One region of the Desulfovibrio inopinatus DSM 10711 genome, then DNA from elsewhere that is predicted to be linked to it. Evidence: riboswitches for the same ligand, from Rfam matches in the RefSeq annotation. Region 1 holds a riboswitch; the other holds the start of a gene.
The links. Region 1 has a riboswitch for cobalamin ahead of G451_RS0103495 (ribonucleoside triphosphate reductase). Riboswitches for the same ligand answer to the same signal wherever they lie in the genome.
Positions count from the first base shown of each region.

Region 2: it holds a riboswitch for cobalamin, as region 1 does, so the genes downstream of both, G451_RS0125620 (sirohydrochlorin cobaltochelatase) here and G451_RS0103495 (ribonucleoside triphosphate reductase) in region 1, are expected to answer to the same signal.

Region 1 is NZ_AUBP01000002.1:256,614-264,091, reverse strand. It holds gene G451_RS0103510 (acetolactate synthase large subunit) at 1-22, opposite strand, end outside; gene G451_RS0103500 (hypothetical protein) at 379-606, opposite strand; gene G451_RS0103495 (ribonucleoside triphosphate reductase) at 619-2,688, opposite strand; cobalamin riboswitch at 2,864-3,039, opposite strand; gene G451_RS0103490 (hypothetical protein) at 3,241-3,810, shown strand; gene G451_RS0103485 (heterodisulfide reductase-related iron-sulfur binding cluster) at 4,031-5,530, shown strand; gene G451_RS0103480 (sulfotransferase family 2 domain-containing protein) at 5,757-6,671, shown strand; gene G451_RS0103475 (MFS transporter) at 6,835-7,478, shown strand, end outside.
Region 2 is NZ_KE386882.1:78,263-85,740, reverse strand. It holds gene G451_RS0125640 (type IV pilus twitching motility protein PilT) at 1-546, shown strand, start outside; gene G451_RS0125635 (type IV pilus twitching motility protein PilT) at 561-1,733, shown strand; gene G451_RS0125630 (iron-sulfur cluster assembly scaffold protein) at 1,894-2,586, shown strand; gene G451_RS0125625 (GGGtGRT protein) at 2,599-3,597, shown strand; gene G451_RS0125620 (sirohydrochlorin cobaltochelatase) at 3,669-4,568, opposite strand; cobalamin riboswitch at 4,701-4,880, opposite strand; gene sucD (succinate--CoA ligase subunit alpha) at 4,919-7,015, opposite strand; gene G451_RS0125610 (ABC transporter permease) at 7,162-7,478, opposite strand, start outside.

The DNA.
Region 1 (7,478 bases):
CCCGAGAAGAATCTAACGTCATCAATTCACTCCTTGTTTCAAATTCTTCACGCATAGCCCACGACCACGCGTGAGCAATTCATGTGCACTCTCTTGCAAAGGAAATACAGGCGCCCCCGAAACCGACATAACGCCGCCATCGGAAAGCGCAAGGAGCCTTCATGAGCATTTCCCCGACTCGACGAGACACAGGGCTGACAGCTCAAAAATACAAATGGAGAGCGTTCCTCAGAAAAGAAGAAACACGTGTTTACCATGATAAAACCGTAGCGAGGCAAATAACGGCGGTCAAGCTCCTCTGACAAGGATGGCCCTATGAAAGAACACTCTTCCATAGGGCCATTTGAAAACGCAGTACGGATACAGACTGATTGTGTCTCAGTCGTGATTTACCTGCGACGCCAATGCTCCAATCTCTTCAAGAAGTTTTCCTCTGGACTGCGCCAGTTTCTTCCACTTGCGTTTTTCCTTTTTCAAGGCTTCGATGGTATGGAGCAGATTTTGAATGGTGTGCGCGGGGTAGCCGTGTGTAGCACGGCTACCCCCGCGGAGTTCTTCGTCGTTGTTTTGCCTGATAGAGGCAATCTGATTGGCATCGAGAATCATTGAGACCGTATTTTACGCTGTTTTACAAAGCACTTCCATCGCGTATTCCGTCCGATCCTTGTATTCTTCCTGTTTGCCCTTATTCCAGCGATTGACCGGGCGATAGTATCCCACGACACGCGTATAGACTTCGGTTTCCCGATCACATGTCGGACAACGGAACTGTTCGCCATAGAGATACCCATGATTCTCACAGACCGAGAATGTCGGTGTCACGGAGATATAGGGAATCTTGGTCATACTCATGGCTTTCAAAAGGAAACGCTGAATACTCTCTTCGTTGGGAACGGCTTCACCCAAAAAGGTGTGAAAAACCGTACCGCCATTGTAGAGCGTCTGCAAATCATTTTGGTGTTCCAGTGAAAAGAACACATCGGAGCTAATACCAACCGGCAAGAGTGTCGAATTGGTATAATACGGCGTTCCATTGCCGGACGTATAAATATCGGCATACAATGCTTTATCGATCTTTGCGAGTCGATAGCATGTGCCTTCTCCGGGCGTGGCTTCCAGGTTGTACAAGTTTCCTGTTTCTTCCTGAAATTGCACAACAAGACTTCTCAGATGATTGAGTATACGTTTCATCAAGCGCATACCGGAGGGGCTTTCGATGCCTTTGCCCAACAGGTTCATGCAGGCTTCGTGACCACCGATCAAGCCAATGGTCGAAAAATGACCTTTGAAACCATTCTTCAAATACCGCCGAGAAAACGGAAACATGCCTGCATCAAGATTCTTCTGCACCACTTTCCGTTTGAACTCCAAGGACTCACTCGCCAACGAAGCATATTCCGTGATCAAGTCCAGGAAATCTTCTTCGTTATGGGCAAGATAGGCCAACTTGGGAAGGTTCAGGGTCACGACCCCGATGGACCCGGTCAAATCCCCGGCGCCAAACAATCCACCGGTTTTCTTGCGAATCTCTCGCAAGTCCATTTGCAGGCGGCAGCACATGGAGCGCACATCTTCCGGATTCAGATCGGAATTAATGAAGTTCTGGAAATACGGTGCACCGTATTTCGCGGTCATCTTCATGAGAAGTTTCCCTTCCACGGAATCCCAGGGAAAGTCTTCGGTCACGTTATACGTGGGAATTGGAAAGGAGAAAATGCGGCCATCGGCGTCGCCTTCCAACATGATTTCGAGGAACGCCCGGTTGATCATGGCCATTTCCTCGGCATACTCACCATAGGTCGAGTCTTGCAACTCGCCGCCGATAATAACGGCTTCGTTGGCGATGTGTGCCGGGGGTGAAAAATCGAACGTGAAATTCGTGAACGGACTCTGCCCGCCCCAACGAGATGTCGCATTCAGATTATGCAGCAACTTTTGAATCTGTTGCTTTACATCGTTGTAATTCAAGTTGTCGTATCGAATAAAGGGAGCCAGGTATGTATCAACGTTGTTGAAGGCTTGCGCCCCAGCCCATTCATTTTGCAGTGTTCCGAGAAAATTGACTATTTGCCCGCACGCAGCGTCAAAATGCTTGGCCGGTGTCGAGGAGCACCTATCCCGCAAATTGAACCCTTCCAAGAGCAGATCCCGCAAACTCCAACCGGAGCAATATCCTGCGAGTCCAAATGACAGGTCGTGAATATGGAAGTAGCCGTGGGTATGGGCCATGCGGACTTCTTCAGGATATCTTTCCAGCATATACCGAGCCTGAACGGCACCGGCCATGTGCAAAATAAGCCCCTGATAGGAATGGACCATGTTGGAATTTTCATTTACGCGCCAGTCGACATTGTTCAAATAACTGTCCGTTACACCGGCAATGTCCAAATAGGCGGCGTTTTGAGAACGCAGTTCACGACGTTTTTCCCGATAAATAATGTAGCGCTCGGCCACCTTGTACAGCCGTGCTTCCATGAGCACCTGCTGAACCATGTCCTGCACTTCTTCTTGTTCGGGGATGTCGACGTCTGCTTCTTTGAGCTTCTGCTCGACTTTTCTGGCCAATCGGTCCGCAAGTAACGGGTCTTTGATGCCACTTCCATTGAGTGCTTTGAAAATGGCATTGCCGATTCGCTTGGTCGACCAGGTTTCGATACAACCATCACGCTTGAGAATTTTGCTGGGCATAAAAAATCATGACACAAGCAGCGACGCGGAAAGAGCCGGCACAGAAAAAAGTGATCACGGCTTAACTGCTTGATGATGTTGCCGACGCGAGGTCCAACGGCAGAACCGAAAAACCGCGACAACAGTTATATGGTGTGTCCATTCAAGTCCCTCTACGGGCTCCGCGAACCGTAGCGGGCAGGAAATGCTTCAGGCAGGTCTTCTGGCTATCCTCGTATGATCCGCCTTCCCGCCTGACGGCAGTGGCGTTTGAGGATCACACGTCCATGAGGATGACAGCGGCGGGACCGCTCCGGATTTGCACCGGATTCCCTGTTATGGCCTGTGGCCACCTGAAGAACATCGTGGTGAGGCAGGCAAGTACCTCAAGCTGTAGCAGGACGCAAGACGATCCTTCCCCATCCTCATCTCATAAGGGGACCGAAAAATACGCGTTGACAGGGAACCATAAAATTTTTGAAAGCAATTACGAAAAATTTTGCAATATTCCTCATTCAAAGACCCAACCCCCACGAGGGATGTACGCATTCCAGTGGACACCCAAGGAAACCTATGTCGAAAGCACGTGATGTCATTCTCGCAATCGTTTTTTCAGTCGGCACCCTCGCGTTCATCCTGCTCATGATGTTTTCGCCCACATTCTTTGATTGGATGTGGGCGCGGCATCACAATGTATGGAGTTGGTATATCCGCCCCCTGCTCTTGCTGCCGTTTTGTTTCTTTGCCTGGAAAAAATCTTTCGGTGGCATGGCGTTTTCCATTTTTGCCATGGCAACATCCATGGGCTGGTTTCCACCACCCCAAAATCCTGATCCACACGTCACGGCGTTTCTCCAGTCGGAATACGCTTATCTCTACGGCGATATCACAACGTTCACCGTGCTCGGCTGGATTGCGGTACTCGTGACCTACCTTTTCATGGGGATCGCATGCTTCATGCGAAACATCAGGCTAGCCATGCTCATTGTCATTGCAGCCGCCACACTTAAAATTATCTGGTCGCGACTTGAAGGCGGTACGTCAGGATGGGCCATCCTTCCTGCAGCGCTGATTGGCGCGCTCATCTGTGTGCTTCTGCTTTGGGTAATGGGAAAGTATGCAGCGAAAAACAAGCATATGTAGCAGGAAGACACCCATAATCCCAGGTATCTCCATACCAATATTCTCCGGATGTTCGCATTGCAGAAAACAACACGTGGTCCTATCTTGACCCGCCATACTCCCCACGCGTATATATGTTAAAAATAACAACACAACACCGCTCTCCGTGAATCAATCGTATTTCCCTTTCACCACACTCAACACACGCGACGAATCTGCCTGATGTCGTCGCGAAACACATATGAGTACGCAGATGGATAATGCCGAACGTCAGATGCGAAAAGTCGTCGACTTGTGCCTGGATTGTGATTGCTGTCGGTACATGTACGAAACGAATTGCCTATTCTTTCCCAAACTCTATGCCCTTGTCGACCGGGAACAGGAAACAGGAGAACGGATCACAGGAACCGAATTGCGCGAATTGGCAGAGAGCTGCAACTATTGCGCACTGTGCCCCTGCGATGATGTCCGGCAGGATATCCTTTTGGCCAAAACCATGTTCATCGAACGGGATGGCCTCCCGTTGCCCCTGCGCCTTCTTGAAGACGTCGAACGTCTCGGGATATTATGCGGTGCCGCTCCGCAAATTGCGAACGCCCTGTTGCAACACCCGCTTTCCGGAGGATTGATCAGAAAAACCGCCGGTATTCATGCCAAACGCAAATTGCCCCTGATTCCTCGGACAGCGTTTCCCGCCATAGCAAAAAAAGAAGGATGGGATACACGGCCCGCTGCACAGTCCGAAACCAAAGGCAAGAAAGTCGCGTTCTTCTCCGGTTGCACGGCTCGACGCCTTTTCCCGGAAGTTGCCCAGGCCGCAGTCGAAGTGCTGCAACGCAATAATATCACCGTATATTACCCACCGAAACAAGGCTGTTGCGGCATGCCCAGCATGCTGGAGGGAGATCGCCCGACAACGCTTGCCAGTGCAGAACGTACGGTTTCGCTTATGAGCGAACTCATCGACGATGGGTATAGCATTGTCACATCCTGCCCGACATGCGGCTATCTGCTGAAAAAAGCGTTGCCGGAACGAGCCTATTATGCGGAAGAATATCAGGCGCTGGTCGGAGGGACGGACCGAAACCTGATGGTGCCGGAGTTCTCCCCTGCGAAACAGCAGGATCCTGACGCCCCAAAGCTCTGCAATGTCACCTTCAACAATATCCAAGCCGCCCTGAAAACCGTGCCGATTCCTGACGGTATCCTTGGTCGTGTGCAGGAAATGCGCATTCGCACGCTGAGCAAGACGATATACGGCAGTATCATGAAGAATGACGGCTACTTTGCATCGCTTGATCCGCTCAAACGCATCAAGGTATCGCTTAACTGCTTCGACCTTGGAGAATTCCTGCTCTCCTTGCATCGCAACGGAGAACTCTCCACGCAGTTCGGGGCTATTCCAGGGAAAAAAGCTTACTATGCGCCATGCCACCAACGGGAACAAGCTATGGGCATCCCCTATGCCAAACTCATGGAACTCATCCCGGACATCTCCATGGATGCTATCGACAACGTGTCCTACTGCTGCGGCTTAGGCGGCATTATGGGATTCAAAAATGAATTCCATTATACGTCCATCCAAATGGGAAGCCGTTTGATGGCCCATATCAAACACCTTTCTCCGGACCATCTCGTTACCGATTGTCTGAGTTGCCGTTTGCAATTCAACCAAATGAGCGCCTACCCGGTCCAGCATCCCATTGAAGTCTTGCAGGAAGCGTATCTGGCAAGCGATTAGGGGAATACATCCTCCATCGACTTCACCATATATGCGTGCAGTCGATGGGGCTTCCAATGAAGCCTGTATCAATCTGTATACAATGAATCCTACAAAAATTTCATTATATATGCATTGTGATTGAGACACTTCTTATACAATTCTCGCGCCGTAACAATCTAGAATTTTGGGATAAACAGCCATGTGAAATAGTAAACACGCCGATTTCATCGTTATGTGCAAGCGTATGAGGAAGGACGAACCGCTAGCTTTCAGTGGAAGTCCATTTTATAATGCCGTCATGCGCACACCATTCTTTTTTCTTCATATACCGAGAACCGCCGGAACCACGCTCAACTCCATCTTGAAAAATAATTTCGAGGAGCATGAGATTCTATCGATATATCGGGAGGATGATTATAAACAAAAACGCATATTGAGTGCTGAAGAGCGTGACCAACTGAAATTAATTCAGGGTCATCTCTTTTTGCAATCGTACACGCCACCGACAATCTACTCCATACCGGTCAATGTCTTCACATTTCTCCGAGACCCGGTGCAACGCCTCATTTCCGAGTATGTGTTTCTGAAGACATGGCCGAACAACCATCTCTACCGGTATCTCAACGAGAATGGTGTCACATTTTCAGATTATATTACAAGCGATTCTAAAATGCTGCGATACCGTGGAAAGAACTTCATGACGCGCATGATATCCGGTGAAGATTTCGATCTCACCAAATTTCCTCACGAGCCATTGCGCATCGCGAAAGAAAACATCACAACACGATTTGGATTCGTTGGTATACAAGAACGATTCAATGAAAGTTTGCTCTTACTGAAATCATTTCTTGGTCTCGACTCCATCATTTATGAGAAGCGCAATGCACTCCGTCAAGAATTGAAAGAACACATCACACAGAGTGATATCGCCATTGCTGAATCATACAATGCAGCTGACAGAGAACTTTATATATACGCATCAGAAAAATTTTCTGAGACAATAGAAAAACAGGGACCACACTTCGCATTGCAGCTCAAACGATTCAACATCATCATTTCAAAATACAATACCGCATGTGCACTCATTGCTCAACGAGAAGGGCTGAATACGCAAGAAGACATCTCTCTCCCCAAAGATAGCCCGTTGTTCCGCAAGTAATGAGGGCCATTGCATCTTCCTCTTTGGCATCCCCCCATGAATCGAGTAAAAAATATTCGTTATTCAGCGATGCACCAAACACATTTCCATGGACAAGACCTGCCTCTCTCCTTCTGTACGGATGAGGGTCCAGGATTTTGGGGACTCCAACCCGGAATTCTTTATGTCGCACTCTGAGGAAGTAGAGGCCCATCCATATCCCGAGCGTTCTTTCTTCTGGCTCGCGACGTCCATTTTTCTCTGTTATTTGACCGTCGGGCTTCCCCTTCCCGTCATCGCCTTGTTTGTGCATGAGCAGCTCGGACTCAGTAATACCATGGTCGGGCTTGCCGTCGGCATTCAGTTTTTGGCGACGGTCTCCACGCGAGGCTATGCCGGACGGGCGGCCGATACCAAAGGCGCAAAACGCACCGCACTGTGGGGAATGTTCTCTTGCGGATTGGCCGGATGTTTCTATCTCGGCGCGGCGCTTCTTCCCGTCCCCATCTGGGCTCGTTTTGTCATACTGCTTTTGGGACGATTATCTCTTGGCTATGGAGAAAGCCAATTTCTCACCGGCATTCTGGCATGGGGATTCGGCATCATGGGGCCGGAAAGGTCGGGAACCGTGATGTCCTGGAGTGGTGTCGCCGTGTACGGCGCGTTGGCCGCGGGGGCACCGATTGGCCTGGTGCTCTTCAATCAGTGGGGATTTGCAGCACTCGGTGTCTCCACCATGCTGCTGCCGCTCATTGCGCTGTGTTTGAATATCTGGATACGTCCAATTCCCATACACTGTGGTCACCGCGTGCCGTTTCATTCTGTCGT
Region 2 (7,478 bases), on a different contig from region 1:
CGCGATACAAAAACATTCTCGTCTGCATTACGCGGGAGCTTACGCGAAGACCCGGACATCATCCTCGTTGGGGAAATGCGTGATCTTGAAACGATTGAACTTGCTTTGGAAGCCGCTGAAACTGGGCACCTTGTCTTGTCCACGTTGCATACTATTTCGGCTTCCAAAACCATCGACCGCGTTATCGAGGTCTTCCCCGGCGATAAGCAAGAACAAATCCGCTCCAGTTTGGCGGAGTCGCTCCGAGCAGTTGTCGCGCAGAATTTATTTCGTCGTATCGATACACCTGGACGCGTGGCCGCACTAGAAATTCTTATTGCTACGCCGGCGGTACGAAATCTCATTCGTGAAAGAAAAAATCATCAGATTGAAGGGGTTATCGAGACAGGGAAAGCACATAACATGCGACTGATGGACGATTCCATTGAAGAATTATTGGATGCTGGTATTATTGACGAACATGACGCTTTGTCCAAGTGTGTGAATAAGAAACGTTTTCGTGCGCGACTTGAAGATGAAAACACCACATTGTTTCAATACGAATAATCCCCGCATATATTATGGAACACATTGAGCTCGATAGTCTGATTTGTGATGTCCTTGAAGCAGCGCCAGCGTTGTCGGATATTCTTTTTTCGCCGGACAAACCGATCCAGGCGGATATTCATGGTGTTTTGACGCCAATTGAGAACTCCATTGTGCCTGGCGTGCTTTCTTCGGAGAAAACCGCTTCGGTGGCCGCGGTCATACTGAACGATCGTCCAGAAAAGCAAGCAGAGCTTCAAGCCGAGGGAGCCTGCGATCTCTCGTACGATGTCGAAACAGCCCGATTTCGTGTCAATATTTTTACACGTCGTCGATCATTTTGCATTGTCATGCGACGTCTGCCTTCCACGGTTCCTTCTTTGGCTGAACTCCGTTTACCACGACTTTTTTCGACAATCGGTCAGGAACACAGTGGGCTTGTGCTCGTTGTCGGGGCAACAGGTACCGGAAAGTCGACAACGTTGGCTGCTATTTTGGACGACATCAATAAGAGCCAGGCCGTCCATATCATCACATTGGAAGATCCCGTTGAGTATGTGCATGACCACCACATAGCCACGATAAGTCAGCGTGAACTTGGGCTCGACTTTCCTTCGTTCTCTCATGGACTTCGAGCGGCCTTACGTCAGGCTCCACGGGTGATTCTCGTCGGAGAACTGCGCGACCGCGAAACCATCACCACCGCACTTCGTGCTGCGGAAACGGGCCACCTTGTGCTTTCCACATTGCATACTATCGATACCGGGGGAACAATTGGTCGTATTGTCGGGATGTTCGATCATTCCGAAGAACGGTATCTCCGTCAGCGTCTTGCGGCCAGTCTGAAGTTTGTCATTGCTCAACGTTTGCCGGGACGTCTTGGCGGAGGACGGGTTCCTGCCTTTGAAATCATGCGGAATACGTTGGCGATTCGAGAATTGTTGTTGAGTGGTGAAACGCCAGAAAAGACATACTACGATATTATTGAAGCCGGAAAAACGTTCGGCATGATTACTTTCGATCACTATCTCGCCATGCTTTTTCAAAAAAATATTATCGACGAAACAACGGCCATATTTCATGCCAGCGATCGCAGCCGTTTGCTGTTGGCGATTGATGGCATCAAAAAAGCCCGAGGCGAGACGGTCTCAACCATTCAAGGTCTCCGTCTCGACGACGAATATGAGGAAATCGACCATGACAGCTAAAATTTTTCTATAATGACATCATAGGGCATTCTGTTTTACGTGGAAACGGGGATGTACCTGTCAGAATGTTTGGCGGGATGGATTGCCATTGGTACCCGCTCGTATCCCCTCCGGAGTTTTTGAATCCTGTTATGAGGTGACATGAATACAGGAGATCCACATGATGTATACGGAAACGGTGGAAGGAATGGATTGCGTGGCCAAAGGACCGCAGAATGGTCCTGCCCCCATTCCTCAAGAGGGACGTTATGTCCAGGCCAAAGAGATTGCTGACATTTTCGGCCTGTCACATGGCGTAGGATGGTGCGCTCCGCAGCAGGGGGCGTGTAAGCTGACACTCAATATCAAACATGGCATTGTTGAAGAGGCGCTTGTGGAAATTTTGGGGTGTACAGGCGCTACGCATTCCGCAGCCATGGCCGCGGAGATTTTGCCGGGGAAAACCATCCTTGAAGCGTTGAATACCGATTTGGTCTGCGATGCTATCAATACGGCTATGCGTGAACTCTTCAACCAGATTGTGTATGGCCGGAGTCAAACGGCATTCTCAGAAAATGGTCTTCCTGTGGGGGCTGCTCTTGAAGATCTTGGCAAGACATTGCGCAGTCAAGTCGGGACCATGTACAGTAGTAGACTTAAAGGCCCACGATACCTTGAAATAACAGAAGGCTATGTGCGTCGTATCGGGCTCGATGCCAATGATGAAATTATAGGCTACAGCTATGTCAATATCGGTCGCATGATGGCGCTGATTGAAGAAGGCGTTGATCCGGCGCAGGCTCTTGAAAAGGCTTCCGGGGAATACGGTCGATTTGATGAAGCCGTGCGAACGCTTAACCCGCGCAAAGCGTAGGGAGGGGCAGACATGGAACTGTTTGAAAATCAACAGCGTCGCATGCCGTCTATCGAAACGACCCTGAAGCACTATGGACTCAAAGAGTTGGCCGATGCACGTCAGCTCTGTCTTTCAAAAGGCGTCGATCCCGCAGCAATGGTGCGTTCGATTCAGGAAATCTGTTTTGAAAACGCCTGTTGGGCGTATACGCTCGGTGCAGCCATTGCCATAGCGAAGAAGACCAGCAAAGCGACGGATGCGGCGAAAGCAATTGGGGAAGGATTACAGTCGTTTTGTATACCGAAATCAGTTGCCGATCAGCGTCAGGTTGGCCTCGGCCATGGTAATTTGGCGGCAATGTTACTGTCGGAAGAGACAGCGTGCTTTGCGTTTATTGCCGGTCATGAATCGTTTGCAGCGGCTGAAGGTGCCTTGGGTATTGTGCATTTCGCCAACAAAGCACGAACACAACCTTTGCGCGTCATTCTCAATGGATTGGGGAAAGACGCGGCTCATATCATTTCTCGAATCAACGGATTTACGCACGTCAAAACCCGTTTTGTTTATGAAACGGGAGAGTTGAATATCGTTTCTGAAACTCGCTACTCCCAGAGTGATCGTGGTGATGTGCGGTGTTTTGGAGCCGATGATGTCCGTGAAGGGGTAGCCATCAATCATCACGAAGGTGTGGATGCGTCCATCACGGGAAACTCGACCAATCCGACGCGGTTTACACATCCCGTGGCCGCCATTTATAAAAAAGAACGCCTCAGTCAGGGAAAACCGTATTTTTCTGTTGCTTCGGGAGGCGGCACCGGACGTACGTTGCACCCGGATAATATGAAAGCCGGCTCGGCATCGTACGGTATGACCGATACGATGGGACGAATGCATTGCGATGCCCAATTTGCGGGATCGTCGTCGGTTCCGGCACATGTTGAAATGATGGGACTGATCGGTATGGGGAACAATCCCATGGTCGGGGCAACTGTGGCTGTTGCTGTAGCCGTTGCGCAGGCTCTGCAATAGTATCGATAATTACAAAGACGCTTACACGAGCGTGTCATGAATAAGCGGGGGGCGTACGCCCCCCGACGATGTTAGTGAGACTTGATATTGAGTTGAGAATAGGCTGTTTTGAGATGATCAACCCATATGGCGACCAGCTGGTCATAGTCTGCCAGCCCTGTGAGCACTGGTACACTCGTGATGCCGTTTTTATCAAGAATGGACTTCCATGAATCGGGCTCGTCGCCGGCCATATCATTATTGGCATGATCACCCGCCACGGACATTAACGGCATGAGCCAGGCCTTGGTCAGGCCATTTTTTTTGAGCTTTTCGATTACGTCGTCGAGCGTTGGGAAGCCTTCAACCGTTCCGACAAAAATATTGGGGTCTCGCTTGGCGAGATGATACTGGAGAGCCGCATAATAGACGTCGGCTGGATGGTGTGTTCCGTGTCCCATAAGGACAATGGCTTCATTGGGTTTTCGGTCAGCGGGCAGACAGGCCATGATCGCATCGGCGACCTTTTCGAGATCGGTGGATGTCGCCATGAGGGGCATTCCCATGACAACCTGTTGCATGCTCTTGCCCATCGTTGGAAAAGCGTAAGCTGTTTTCAGTAGGTTATGATATTCCTCACCTGGAATGCTGTGAAGCGATTGGACCGCGACGTGGGTAAAATTTTCATCTTTCATCTGTGCAAGTGCTTCGGCTGGTGACGCGATATTCCGGTGTTGCTCCCGAGCGATTTTGGCCCGAACGATTTTTGATGAATAGGCCATGCGCACTGGTACGTTGGGGAAGGTTTTTTTGATGACACCTTCAATGTGCTGAAGCGCTTTTTCTGCCGTGGGCATCGTGGTACCAAATGCGACAACAAGAATTCCCGGTTTATCTTGTTTAGGACCATCATGGCCGCAATAGGCCTGCATTGTTGGGAAAGCACAAAGAATCAGCAGTAGAATGATTGTCGAGAAAAGACGTTGAAACATGCATACCTCGGAAAGGTCGCGGGCTTTGTGATGGGCCGATAAAAAAGTCCTTCCATCGGCAATGCCTCAAGAAGGACAAGACGTTTTTTTGCCCTGGTCGTATGATCGGCAAAAAGCCCGTTGCCGTCACACCATATCCTTATTCGTCGGGCAGGTCTTCCGGCTTACTCCACCACGTTCGGCCTTCCCAGGTTTTCCCAGTGACACACAAGGAACGTGGCAACATTGGAGTTTACGGCGGCGGGTCCGCTCCCGATTTTCACGGGATTCCCTTTTCAGCTCATGATGAGCACCCGCGCTTTCTGTATCGTGCAGCGTGTCTTTCGGTCAAGACGTGCAAGGAACCAACCTTATCGTGCCATGGTGGTGGCGAGGGCGTCGGCCAGCTTGTCGAGTTGGTCGAAAACGGGAATTCCGGCATCGTGCAAACTGCGTACTTTGGACTGGGCATCGCCAGCGGATTCGATAATAGCTCCAGCGTGTCCGAGGCGTTTTCCCGGAGGGGCGCTCAATCCGGCAATAAAGGCTGCCATGGGTTTGGGCGCGCCGCATTCGGCATAAATACGGCCAGCCTCCTCCTCGGCTTTGCCTCCAACTTCACCAAGCATGAGAATGGCATCCGTCGTGTCATCGGCCAAAAGATGTGGCAAGAGATCAGCAAAAGAGGATCCGATAAACGGGTCTCCCCCCACTCCGATGCAAATGGATTGTCCAAGCCCACGGCTGCTGAGATGGGCGGCCGCTTCGTACGTCAACGTTCCGCTTCGCGAGAGAACCGCCACGCGTCCCGGTCGGAATGGATCCGTCGGCATAATCCCCGCTTTGAATGCTCCTGGAACGATGATTCCGGGGGTATTGGGGCCGATAAGACGGGTTGAGGTTTGGTCAAGTCGGGAGAGGAGTGCAAGCATCGGTAACTGAGGAATACCTTCGGTAATGAGAATAACAGTCTCAATACCGGCATCGGCGGCTTCCAATACCGTGTCCGGGGCAAATGCAGCCGGGACAAAGATAACGCTGACCGTTGCGCCATGGTGATGGACGGCTTGCGCAACGCTGTCATAGACGGGGATGCCGCAAACGGATGCTCCTCCTTTGAATGGCGTGACGCCAGCCACAATATTGGTACCGGCATCAAGCATAAGTCGGGTATGGTGTCCGGCGACGCGTCCGGTGATACCTTGAATGAGAATTTTCGTTTCGGCAGCTTTCGGGAGCGCTGGACCTGTGGGGTGAGGTAACGATTTGGGCATCGCAGATGCCGTTTGGAAGGGGAGCGTTTTGGGGGTGCTGAATGCGAAGTCAGAAATTGATCCATGTGATGGTTTGGCACCGAAGGCTTTTGTCAGGAGCCTGACGGCTTCGGCCGTATCATTGGCTTGCAGAACGCCGGGAAGAGAGGAAAGAATTTGACGGCCTTCCTGGGCAGAATTCCCCGCCAAGCGGGCGACGAGGGGTTTCGGGGGAGCATTTTGTTCAAGGGCCTCGGTCATGGCAAAGGCAACACTTGCACAGGAAAGAATTCCACCGAAAAAATTGATAAAAACGGCTTCGACCTGGGTATCGTCAAAAAGGAGTCGAAATGCGGTCTTCATGCGCTCACTGTCCGCAGCACCTCCGAGATCGAGAAAATTGGCGGCACGGAGACCGGACGCATTGAGTATATCCATGGTCGCCATGGCCAGACCGGCTCCATTGGCGACAAGCCCAACGCAACCATCCAAGGTATGGAATGGAAGACCCACGGCGCGGGCGAGATTTTCTCGTTCGGAGAGATAGGCGGAGAGGTGGAATCGATTTGGATTTGGGGAGAGAGCCAATGCATTGTCGCCGATTTCAACTTTGGCGTCGAGGGCAGTCCATTCTCCATCGACGACAACAAGTGGGTTGATTTCCGCCAAAAGCAAGCCATTTTCCCATACCGCCTGAAAGAGATGCGTCGTGAGCACCAAGAAACCGGGCCAAAGTGCTTTTTCGCACCCTAAGTGAAAGAACGCACGTCGGACTTGCCAAGAACCAAGCCCTTCGGGCAGTGAAACGGTTTGAACGAGAAGATTGTCTGTATCGGCGGACTCCACATCAATACCGCCATGGCGTCCGCAGATAAAAACCAGGGATTTTTTATCTCGAGATACCGAGAGACTGAGATAGTATTCGCGTTCAAACGAAAGTTGTCCTTCAATACGGACATACGGTGGAGTAGTCCCGGCGACGGGTGTTAAAAGCACCTGTTGTATTGCTTGGTCCAGAGAGCGTGGCTCATCCACCATGATAATTCCACCTGCTTTTCCCCGACCTCCGCTGAGAACTTGGGATTTCACGACATACGGTGGGTCAAACGGGAGAAGAGTTGTCCCTCCGTTGTTTTTTCCCATGATGACACCTTCCGGTACGGCAATACCGTACTCAGAGAGGAGTTCTTTGCCTTGGTGTTCGTTCAGCCGCATGTCATCTCCCGTTGGCTAGAGTTTGGAAGGGATTGCGCGCACGTGAGGTGGCCGAAAAATATTTGTCTGTCTACACGTTCCTCTGCATTTGATAAAGACCAACGATATGAGAAGAAACGCTTTTGCAAAAATGTGGAACGAGAAATCTATCGTGTCGTATGTTGACGAGGATCGAATCGATCACGAAGGGCTTCCCCAACAATGTTGTAGCCGACGACGGTCAGTAAAATTGCCAAACCGGGGAAGGTGGCCAGCCATGGTGCAATACCCATGACATCTTTACCATCCATGAGCATGTTGCCCCAACTGGCCGTTGGGGGTTGTACACCAAGACCGAGAAAGCTTAGTCCCGATTCCGTGAGTATAGCGCCGGCAACGCCAAGGGTTGCAGAAACAAGAATCGGCCCTAAGGCATTGGGCACAATGTGATGAACCATGATATGCAAAGACCCTCCACCTTGGA